DNA from 4 places in the Micromonospora sp. NBRC 101691 genome. Region 2 is predicted to be linked to each of the others. Evidence: riboswitches for the same ligand, from Rfam matches in the RefSeq annotation. Region 2 holds a riboswitch; each other region holds the start of a gene.
The links. A riboswitch is a leader RNA that binds a small molecule or an ion and turns the genes downstream of it on or off. The one in region 2 is predicted to bind cyclic di-AMP.
Positions count from the first base shown of each region.

Region 1: it holds a riboswitch for cyclic di-AMP, as region 2 does, so the genes downstream of both, QSK20_RS06440 (C39 family peptidase) here and QSK20_RS11785 (C40 family peptidase) in region 2, are expected to answer to the same signal.
Region 3: it holds a riboswitch for cyclic di-AMP, as region 2 does, so the genes downstream of both, QSK20_RS29930 (coiled-coil domain-containing protein) here and QSK20_RS11785 (C40 family peptidase) in region 2, are expected to answer to the same signal.
Region 4: it holds a riboswitch for cyclic di-AMP, as region 2 does, so the genes downstream of both, QSK20_RS03030 (coiled-coil domain-containing protein) here and QSK20_RS11785 (C40 family peptidase) in region 2, are expected to answer to the same signal.

Region 1 covers NZ_BSTB01000002.1:528,501-530,693, forward strand. The annotation lists gene QSK20_RS06435 (hypothetical protein) at 1-517, shown strand, start outside; cyclic di-AMP (ydaO/yuaA leader) riboswitch at 844-982, shown strand; gene QSK20_RS06440 (C39 family peptidase) at 1,177-2,028, shown strand; gene QSK20_RS06445 (CDP-glycerol glycerophosphotransferase family protein) at 2,131-2,193, opposite strand, start outside.
Region 2 covers NZ_BSTB01000005.1:253,088-255,280, forward strand. The annotation lists gene dcd (dCTP deaminase) at 1-205, shown strand, start outside; gene QSK20_RS11785 (C40 family peptidase) at 341-1,252, opposite strand; cyclic di-AMP (ydaO/yuaA leader) riboswitch at 1,395-1,527, opposite strand; gene QSK20_RS11790 (C40 family peptidase) at 1,796-2,193, opposite strand, start outside.
Region 3 covers NZ_BSTB01000029.1:8,504-10,696, forward strand. The annotation lists gene QSK20_RS29925 (YibE/F family protein) at 1-818, shown strand, start outside; cyclic di-AMP (ydaO/yuaA leader) riboswitch at 985-1,115, shown strand; gene QSK20_RS29930 (coiled-coil domain-containing protein) at 1,120-2,130, shown strand.
Region 4 covers NZ_BSTB01000001.1:705,211-707,403, reverse strand. The annotation lists gene QSK20_RS03030 (coiled-coil domain-containing protein) at 23-1,087, opposite strand; cyclic di-AMP (ydaO/yuaA leader) riboswitch at 1,101-1,232, opposite strand; gene QSK20_RS03025 (cation diffusion facilitator family transporter) at 1,386-2,193, opposite strand, start outside.

The sequences.
Region 1 (2,193 bases), on a different contig from region 2:
TCGCCGGGAGCGGTGGCTCACCGCGCAGGAACGGGTCGAGCAGGCCTGGCGGGCGTACGACGAGGCGGAGACCACCGCCCGTCGCTTCGCCGGGGCCACCGCCCTGCCCGCCCCCCGGACCCCCCGCACCCCGGCCGAGTACGTCGCCCGGGAACGCTTCCTGCACCGGGCCGCGATGGCCGCCTACTGGCGGGGCGACCTGTCGGTGCGGCAGCTCAGCGACGTGTTCGCCCGCCGTAACGGGTGGGATCCGCGGCTGCACCCCGTCGTGCAGGAGGCGATTCTGCACCGGGTGGTCCGTGACCTGCGGCGGGTGGAGTACCGGACGGCGGCCGAGCGGGAACGGGTGGCCTGGCGGCAGGCGGAGGTCGCGGCGACGGCAGCCCGGTCCCTGGCGGCGGAGGCGTCCCTCGCGGCGGAACGTCTCCGGGCGAGCACCCGGACCGTCGTCGCGACCCGGCGGCTGCCCGGTGCGATTCGCCTCGCCTCCCGGTGGCGGCCGGCGCGGGTGGGATGACCGCCGGGGCGCACGGGATGCGCACCCCCGCCGCGAGCGTGACCGGATCGTGACGTGACCCGGACCACGGCCGTTCTCCCCGCACCTTCGACCCCGGTCGTCCCGTTCCGCGTCGACTGCGCCGAGGTGGTTGTGCCGATGCCGTCCGGAAATCGCCCGACGGTACTCGGAAAACCGGTCGTCCCATTGAGCGACGTCAGCGGCACGAACGTACCCGACTTCCGGGTGTGCTGTGCTGTTTGCCCAGCTCGCGGGGGTTGGCAGTGGATTGCGGCGTCAGTAGTGTCGGCCCGTCTGGTGCGGTCGTAGGTCGCAAAGGGCGACACCGCGCCGGCCCGCCTAATCGTGCGCAACGAGCCGGGGACCCACGTACGTCCGGGGTGAATCCGCGGGGCCGACCCGTGGTAGGGCGATCTTCCCGCCCGAATCCGTCAGCTAACCCGGTAGGCGGTATCGGAAGGAGTACCTCGTGCCGTTCGCCCCCGTTACCCGGCTCCTCCACGGTGCCCCGGTGCCGCCGGCCGTCCGTCCGCGCCGCCGGCACTGACCCCGTCGTCCACCCTCGGACGCCGTCCGGGCGGGCACCCCACACCGACGTCGACCCCACGCACGGTCCACCGTGCGTCGACCGGGTGCGCCGCTCTCCACCCCTGTCTTCCGTGGAGGAATCCGTGAAGTACCCGGTCCCGCGACCGTTCAATCTTTTCCCCGTCCGCCGGTCGTACCAGGTCGCCGCCTCGGCGGCGGTGCTGGTGGCGGCGTCCACCGCCGGCGTCCTGCTCGTCGACCCCGGCACGCCGACGCACCGCGAGGACACCGTCGCCACGGCGGCCGAGCCGGACCGGTCGACCGCCGCGTCCCGGCAGCACGACCGTGCCACCGCGTCCCCGGCCAGCCCGTCGGCCGTCGCCACCACCCCGCCGGCCAAGCCGTCCGCGTCGCCCACCGCCACCGGCTCGTCGAACCCGGACCTGACGGCCAGCCCCACCCCGCCGAAGCCGCCCGCGTCGAAGGTGCTCGACATCCAGTACCAGGAGCAGACCACCTTCTACTACTGCGGCCCGGCCGCCACCCGGATCGCGCTGACCGCCCGGGACGTCGTCCGCAGCCAGGACGACCTCGCCCAGCGGCTCAACACCACCCAGGCCGGCACCAACTCCGCCGAGGACACCACCCGGGTCCTCAACGACCTGGTCGGCCGGGACGTCTACCGGACCAGGACGATCCCCGGTAACGCGGCCACCCCGGCCCAGATGGACCGGCTCCAGGCCGACGTGGTGCGGGCCGTCGGCAACGGGTACGCCGTCGTCGTCAACATCGCCGGATCCGCCACCGACGTCGCCGGTGGCTGGCACTCCTACCCCGGCGGGCACTACCTGACCGTGGTCGGCTACCGGGACGACGGCCGGACCGTCAAGATCGCGGACCCGGCGAACGCCGCCGCGGGCTCGTACTGGATGACCACCATCGGCCTGGCGCACTGGGCCGCCACCCGGGGCTACTCCGCCTGAGCCCTCGCGCGGGAGCAACCGCCGCGCCGGTTGGGGTGGTTGGTAGCAGGGGTCCCCTGTTACTCCTTTTTGAGTAACAGGGGACCCCTGCTACCACCGCAGCTACGCGCTGACCGGCTGGTCCGCCTGGCCGGGGCGGGTGGCCGGAACGGCAGCCGGCGCGAG
Region 2 (2,193 bases):
CGTGACGTTGGAACTCTCCAACGTGGCCAACCTGCCGATCACGCTCTGGCCCGGTATGAAGATCGGCCAGCTCTGCATCTTCCGGCTCTCCTCGCCGGCCGAGCATCCGTACGGCTCCGCCGTCTACGGCTCCCGCTACCAGGGGCAGCGCGGGCCCACCCCGAGTCGGGCCTGGCGGAACTGGCGCACCTGGCCCACTCGCTGACCCCACCGCTGTCCCGCCACCCACCGCCCCGACACCCGTCGTTGTGCCGGTGGTGGTGTGTGCGCGGCTTCGCCGGGTGCCTGCAGGGGTCCCCTGCTACGCAAAAAGCGGTAACAGGGGACCCCTGCTACCACCTCAGCCGGGGCGGCCGTAACTGTGCACCGGGCCGTCGTCGACCCGCTTCATCTTCACCGGCGCGCCGGCCCGGGAGGCGTGCACCAGCCAGCCGTTGCCGACGTACATGCCGACGTGGTGCAGGTCGGAGTAGTAGAAGACGAGATCCCCGGGGCGTAGCTCGCTTTGGCCCACCCGGGCGGTCACCCGTCGCTGCTGGGCGGCGTTGTGCGGCAGGGCGACCCCGGCCCGGGCCCAGGCGGCGAGCGTGAGCCCGGAGCAGTCGTACGCGTTCGGCCCCTCGGCGCCCCAGACGTAGGGCTTGCCGATCTGCGCGCAGGCGAACGTGACGGCCTTTCCGGCGGCACCGCCGGGGTAGGCGGCCGGGCAGGGGGCGGGACGCAGGCTGGTGCCAGCGCCGTTGCCGTACGCCGCCAGGCGCATCTTCTGAAGGCGGGCGATGTCGGCGTCGATCTGCCGCCGCTTCGCGTCCAACTGGCGTTCGGCCTGGCTGAGCTGTGTGATCAGCCGGTCCAGCGGAGCCTTGCGGGCGCCGAGCTGGTCCCGCAGTTCGACCACGTGGCGGATGTCGGCCTGCTGCCGACGGGCGAACTGGTCGAGCAGTTCGAGTTGGTGGACGACGGTGGCCGGTGTCGGGTCCGCCAGCATGGCGTTGAGGGCGGAGGCGTTCTCCCCCTTGTACGCCCGTACCGCGAGCCCGCCGACCTTGCTCATCGCCTGGTCGACCTGACGGCTCAGCGGCCCGATCCGGGCGGCGAGCGCCCCCGCCTCCCGTCGTTTGGCGGTGAGCGCCTGGCGGGTGGCGTTGTGCTGTTCGATGACCGGTTCGAGGGCGTTCCACTCCCGGTCGATCTGGCGTTCGATCTCGGCGACCGAGGGTTCGGCGTGGGCCACGCCGGTGCCGCCCGTCACGAGGACGGTGGCTCCGACGAGGACGGTGAAGACGGTGGTGAAGCGGGACCAGCATGGACGCGGCGCAGCCGTCGTCCGGGCAGCCGGGGCCGTCCGGACGGACGATCGCCGCGGGGCATGGTGTGCCACCGGGCTCCTGACTCCTTCTTCCGTTGACCGCCTACCGGGTTAGCTGACGGGTTCGGGCGGGAAGGGAGCGCCCTACCTTGGGTACGGATTCACCCCGATGGTGCTGGTGGTTCCCCGGTTCGCTCGTGCTGTGGCGACGTTTCTCGTTGTGGCGACGTGCCGGTCGGCCGGCTCCTTCTCCAGCAGACGGCCGCCGTCGTGCGATTCGGCGGTGTCGAGCCGTTGCCGCCTCGGACTGGCGGACCTGTCACCGGCTCGGCAAGTGCCGAGGTTAGAGACGACCGTCGTCGATCCGCAACACGGTTCGCGGGAGTGCCACCTGCTGATTTCCGACAGTAACCACTGTGGGCACGGTTCGTTCGCCCAGCGCGAAGGGCCCCGGCCGATGGCCGGGGCCCTTCGCGGAAGAGTCGGTCAGTACGGGCGGCGGAAGCCTGCGACCGGCATGTGGCTGATGCTGGCCACCTGCACCGGCTTGCCGGCGCGTGGGGCGTGCACCATGATGCCGTTACCCAGGTAGAGCCCGACGTGGTGCAGGTCGCTGAAGAAGAAGACCAGGTCACCGGGGCGGGCCTCGGCGCGGCTGATCACCTTCGTCTCGCGCCACTGCGCGCCGGTGAAGTGGGTCAGGTGGATGCCTGCGGCCTTGTAGGCGTACTGGGTCAGCCCGGAGCAGTCGAAGGAGTTCGGCCCGGTGGCGCCCCAGACGTACGGGTCACCGACCTGGGCGCAGGCCGTCCTGATGGCGGTGTTGGCGGCGCTGCTGATCACACCCTTGATGAGCGGGCAGCCGGGGGCGCTGACCGCGGTCT
Region 3 (2,193 bases), on a different contig from region 2:
CGCTCGGCGGGCTGGTGGCCAGCTTCGCCATCCTGCTCACCTTCGTGCTGCCCGGTATCGGTGCCGGCGAGTCCCCGCTGCCGGTGGCGGTCACCGGCGCCGCGTTGATCATGTTCGTGGTCTTGTATCTCACCCACGGGGTCACCGCACAGACCTCCGTCGCGGTCCTCGGCACCCTGGCCAGCCTGGTGCTCACCGGCGTGCTCGGCAGCCTGGCGACCGCGCTCACCCACCTCACCGGGTACGGCTCCGAGGACGCCACCACGCTGTCGATGTTCCAGGCCGACGTCGACCTGCACGGGTTGCTCCTGGCCGGCATCATCATCGGCTCCCTGGGCGTCCTGGACGACGTCACGGTCACCCAGGCCGCCACGGTCACCGAACTGGCCCGCGCCAACCCCGACCTCACCCGGCTCCAGCTCTACCGGGCGGCCACGCGGGTCGGCCGGGCGCACATCGCCTCGACGGTCAACACGATCGTGCTCGCGTACGCGGGCGCGTCGCTGCCCCTGCTGCTGTTGCTGACCGCCGACACGCGTGGGATCAGCGAGATCGTGACCAGCGAGTTCCTCGCCCAGGAGATCGTCCGCAGCATCGTCGCGACGCTCGGGCTGATCGCCGCCGTACCGATCACCACCGGCCTGGCCGCCCTGGTGACCACCGCCGGCCGGGGTGGCACGCCGAGCCGCCGCCCGCCCCGGCCGGCCGGTGAGCGGGACGACGCCCTCGCCGCCCTCAGCGGTCCCCGTGCCGCCACCGGGGTCACCGATTCCGCCGCCGGACCGGGCCACCCGAGGAACACGAATCCGGCATGGTGAAACTCCGCAGAGTGACCACCAATCGTTATGATCTTGACAAATGTGACACGAGTGACGGAAAGCAATAGGGAAATAACGCTTTTGGTCGGGATCCGGGCGTAGAACCCCACGCCCACTGTCAGGTAACCTCGCTGCCGGTTACCGCCGAAGGCGCGCACCGGCGCCAGCGGAGCCACCGCCTAATCGCCCACCGGCGAACCGGGGAACCAGGTTCATGGGGTGCATCCGCGTCAGCGGTAGGGGCCACTTCCGCCCCGAACCCGTCAGCTAACCCGGTCGGCGGTCGACGGAAGGGAACACTGTGACGGCACCCCTACGCCGCTGGCTGAAACCGGTCGTGGCCGTGCTCGCCGCCTTCGCCGTGGCCGCTGTGCCCGCGCCGGCCATGGCCGAGCCGTCGAGCCCGTCCGGGCACGACGGAGAGCAGCCGAAGCTCCTCAACGAGGTGATCGAGGAGACGAACCGCAGCTACACCCAGGCTCAGGCGAAGCTCAACGCCTCGAAGAAGCGCCAGCTCACCCTCGCCCTGGAGGTCGAACGGGCGCAGAACGAGCTGAAGTCGCTCACCCCGCAGGTGGCCACGATCGCCGTGCGGTCGTACATGACCGGCCGGGTCGGCCCCGCCTCCATGCTGCTGGACGCCAACACCCCCGACTCGTTCGTCAAGCGGGCCAGCGCGCTGGACGAGATGAACATGGTCAACAGCAAGAAGGTCGCCGCGGTCGCCGCCGCCAAGAACCAGGCGGAACTGGCCAAGAAGGCGCTCGACGCCGAGGTCATGGAGCAGCAGAAGCAGTCCGACATCCTGAAGAAGCGCAAGCGCGAGGCGGAGAAGTCCCTAGCCCTGGTCGGCGGCATGGGGTTGACCGGTGGCCTGGTGGACGCCACCTCCCCGCCCGCCCGGCCCGGCCCCGGGCGGGACAGCAACGGCAACTGGCGTTCGCTGGGCTGCACCGAGGACGACCCGACCACCGGCGGCTGCATCACCCCGCGCACCCTGCACATGTACAAGGAGGTCAAGCGGGCCGGCTTCAACATGTTCGTCGGGTGCTACCGACCGGGCGGGCCGTACGAGCATCCGAAGGGGCGGGCCTGCGACTGGTCGCTCCAGAAGTCGGGGTTCAGCCGGTGGGACACCACGGCGGAACGGAAGTACGGCAACAACCTGACCGCGTTCCTCGTCCGTAACGCCGACGTGCTCGGCATCTACTACGTGATCTGGAACAAGCAGATCTGGTTCCCGGCGACCGGCTGGAGTTCGTACAGCGGGCCCTCGGACCACACGGACCACGTCCACGTCTCCATGCTCTGACCCACCACGCCGAATCGGGCCCCGCATCCGTTCGACCGGAGGCGGGGCCCGTTCGCGTGACCG
Region 4 (2,193 bases), on a different contig from region 2:
GTGACGGGCCGCGTCGGCTGGCTCAGTAGACCGACAGGTGGACGTGGTTGGTGTGGTCGCTCGACGGGTCGCCGCCCGCTCCGCTGTACGACTTCCATCCGCTGCTCGGCAGCCAGATCTGCCGGTACCAGATGACGTAGAGGACGCCGAGCCGGCTGGCGTTGTTCTTGAAGTACGCCGCCAGGTTGTCGCCGTACGTCTTGTCGCCACCGGTGGCGTCGCCGCCGAAGCCGTTCTTCTGTGCGGCGAAGTCGCAGGCCCGGCCCTTGGGATGCTCTCCGGAACCGCCGGGGCGGTAGCAGGAGACGTACCGGGTGAAGCCGGCGGCCTTGGCCTGGTTGAGCGCGTGCAGCGTGCGCGGGGTGATGCAGCCGTCGGCGGGCGTCGGGTCGTTGACGCTGCACGACTCGGGCGGCCAGGAGCCGTCGGGGTTGCGCGGTGCCGGCTTCGCCGTGGCGGACCGGGTCGAGTTGCTGCCGCCACTGGGGGTGGTGACCGCCGCCTTCCGGTTGGCGACCACCAGTGCCTGCTCGGCCTGCTGCTTGCGCTTCTCCATCACCGCGACCTGCTTGCGCTGCTCGGTGATCTCCCGGTTCAGCGCCGCCTTGGCCTGGTTGGCCTGCTCCCGGGTGCTGAGTAGGCCCCGCAGTTCCCGGTCCTCGTTGGCGGCCACCGCGTCCAGCGCGGCGACCCGGTCCATGAAGCTGTCCGGCGAGTCGCTGGCCAGCAACGCCGAGGCCGGCCCGAGCCGGCCGGTCCGGTACGCCAGCCCGGCGATCACGCCGACCTTCTCGTCGCGGACCGCCAGGTCCTTCTCGATGGTGCCGAGATGTTCGTTGATCTTCTGTTGGCGGGTGACCGACTTCGCGAGCGCGTCCTTCGCGTCGAGCCACCCCTTGCTGGCCGCCTCCAGTTGGGCGCGCAGTGCCGGGGTGCCGCCCTCGGGGTCGTCCCCGGGCGCCCTGGCCGTCAGCGGAGGCGCCGCCGTGGCGGGGGCCACGACGGCCGGCGTGGCCGCGACGCCGAGGGCGACTGTCGCGGCGACCAGTGCCGCCATCCGGGCGGCGGTACGTCGTACGGGTGCCACTACTGGCATGCACATGTCCTTCCGTCAGCCGCCGACCGGGTTAGCTGACGGGTTCGGGACGGAAGATCCCTACCGCTCACGCGGATGCACCCCAAGAACATGGTTCCCCGGCTCGCCGTCACCGGCGATTAGGCGGCGGTCACCGCAGGCGCCGGAGGGCGCCGCCCGGCGGTGACCGGGTCCGAGACTACCGAAGCCGGTATCCCAGGGGCAGCGTTGGCCACACCACTCCCGCGAGATGACATCGGCATAACTGGCATAGCGGGACAATACACTTCCAGATTTAAGTCTGTCCTAATTACCACTCGACCCGGCCGCAGACGCCCGGCGATTCGCCGGGTTCGACCTGGAGTGTGGCGTGGTCGATGTGGAAGTCCTCGTGCAACGCGGTCCGCGCGGCGGCGAGCACGCTGCCGACCTCGACCGTCGGGTCGGTGGTCAGGTGGGCCGAGGCCACCTCCATCCCCGAGGTGAGCGTCCAGAGGTGCAGGTCGTGCACCTCGACCACGCCCGGGACGGCGCTCAACCGGTCGCGTACCGCGCCGACCTGGAGGTGCTCCGGCGCGGCCTGGACCAGGATGCGCACGGCCGCCCGGCCCAGCCGCCAGGTGCGCGGCAGGATGAAGACCCCGATCGCCACCGCGACCAGCGGGTCGGCCCACCACCAGTCGGTGAGCGCGATGACCACCGCGGCGGTGATCACGCCGACCGAGCCGAGCAGGTCGGCCACCACCTCCAGGTACGCCCCGCGCAGGTTGATGCTCTCCTTCGCGCCCTCGCGCAGCAGCGCGAAGGCGACCACGTTTGCCAGCAGGCCGAGCACCGCCACCACCAGCATCGGTCCGGTGGTCACCTCCGGCGGGTCCCCGAACCGGCGCACCGCCTCGACCAGCACGTAGACCGCGACCCCGGAGAGCAGGACGGCGTTGGCGAGGGCGGCGAGCACCTCCAGTCGGTAGAGGCCGAAGGTGCGCTGCGGATCCCGGCCGGCCCGCCGCGCGGCGGTGATCGCGGCCAGCGCCATGCCGATGCCGAGCACGTCGGTGAACATGTGACCCGCGTCGGAGAGCAGGGCCAGCGACCCGGTCCCGAGCGCGGTCACCGCC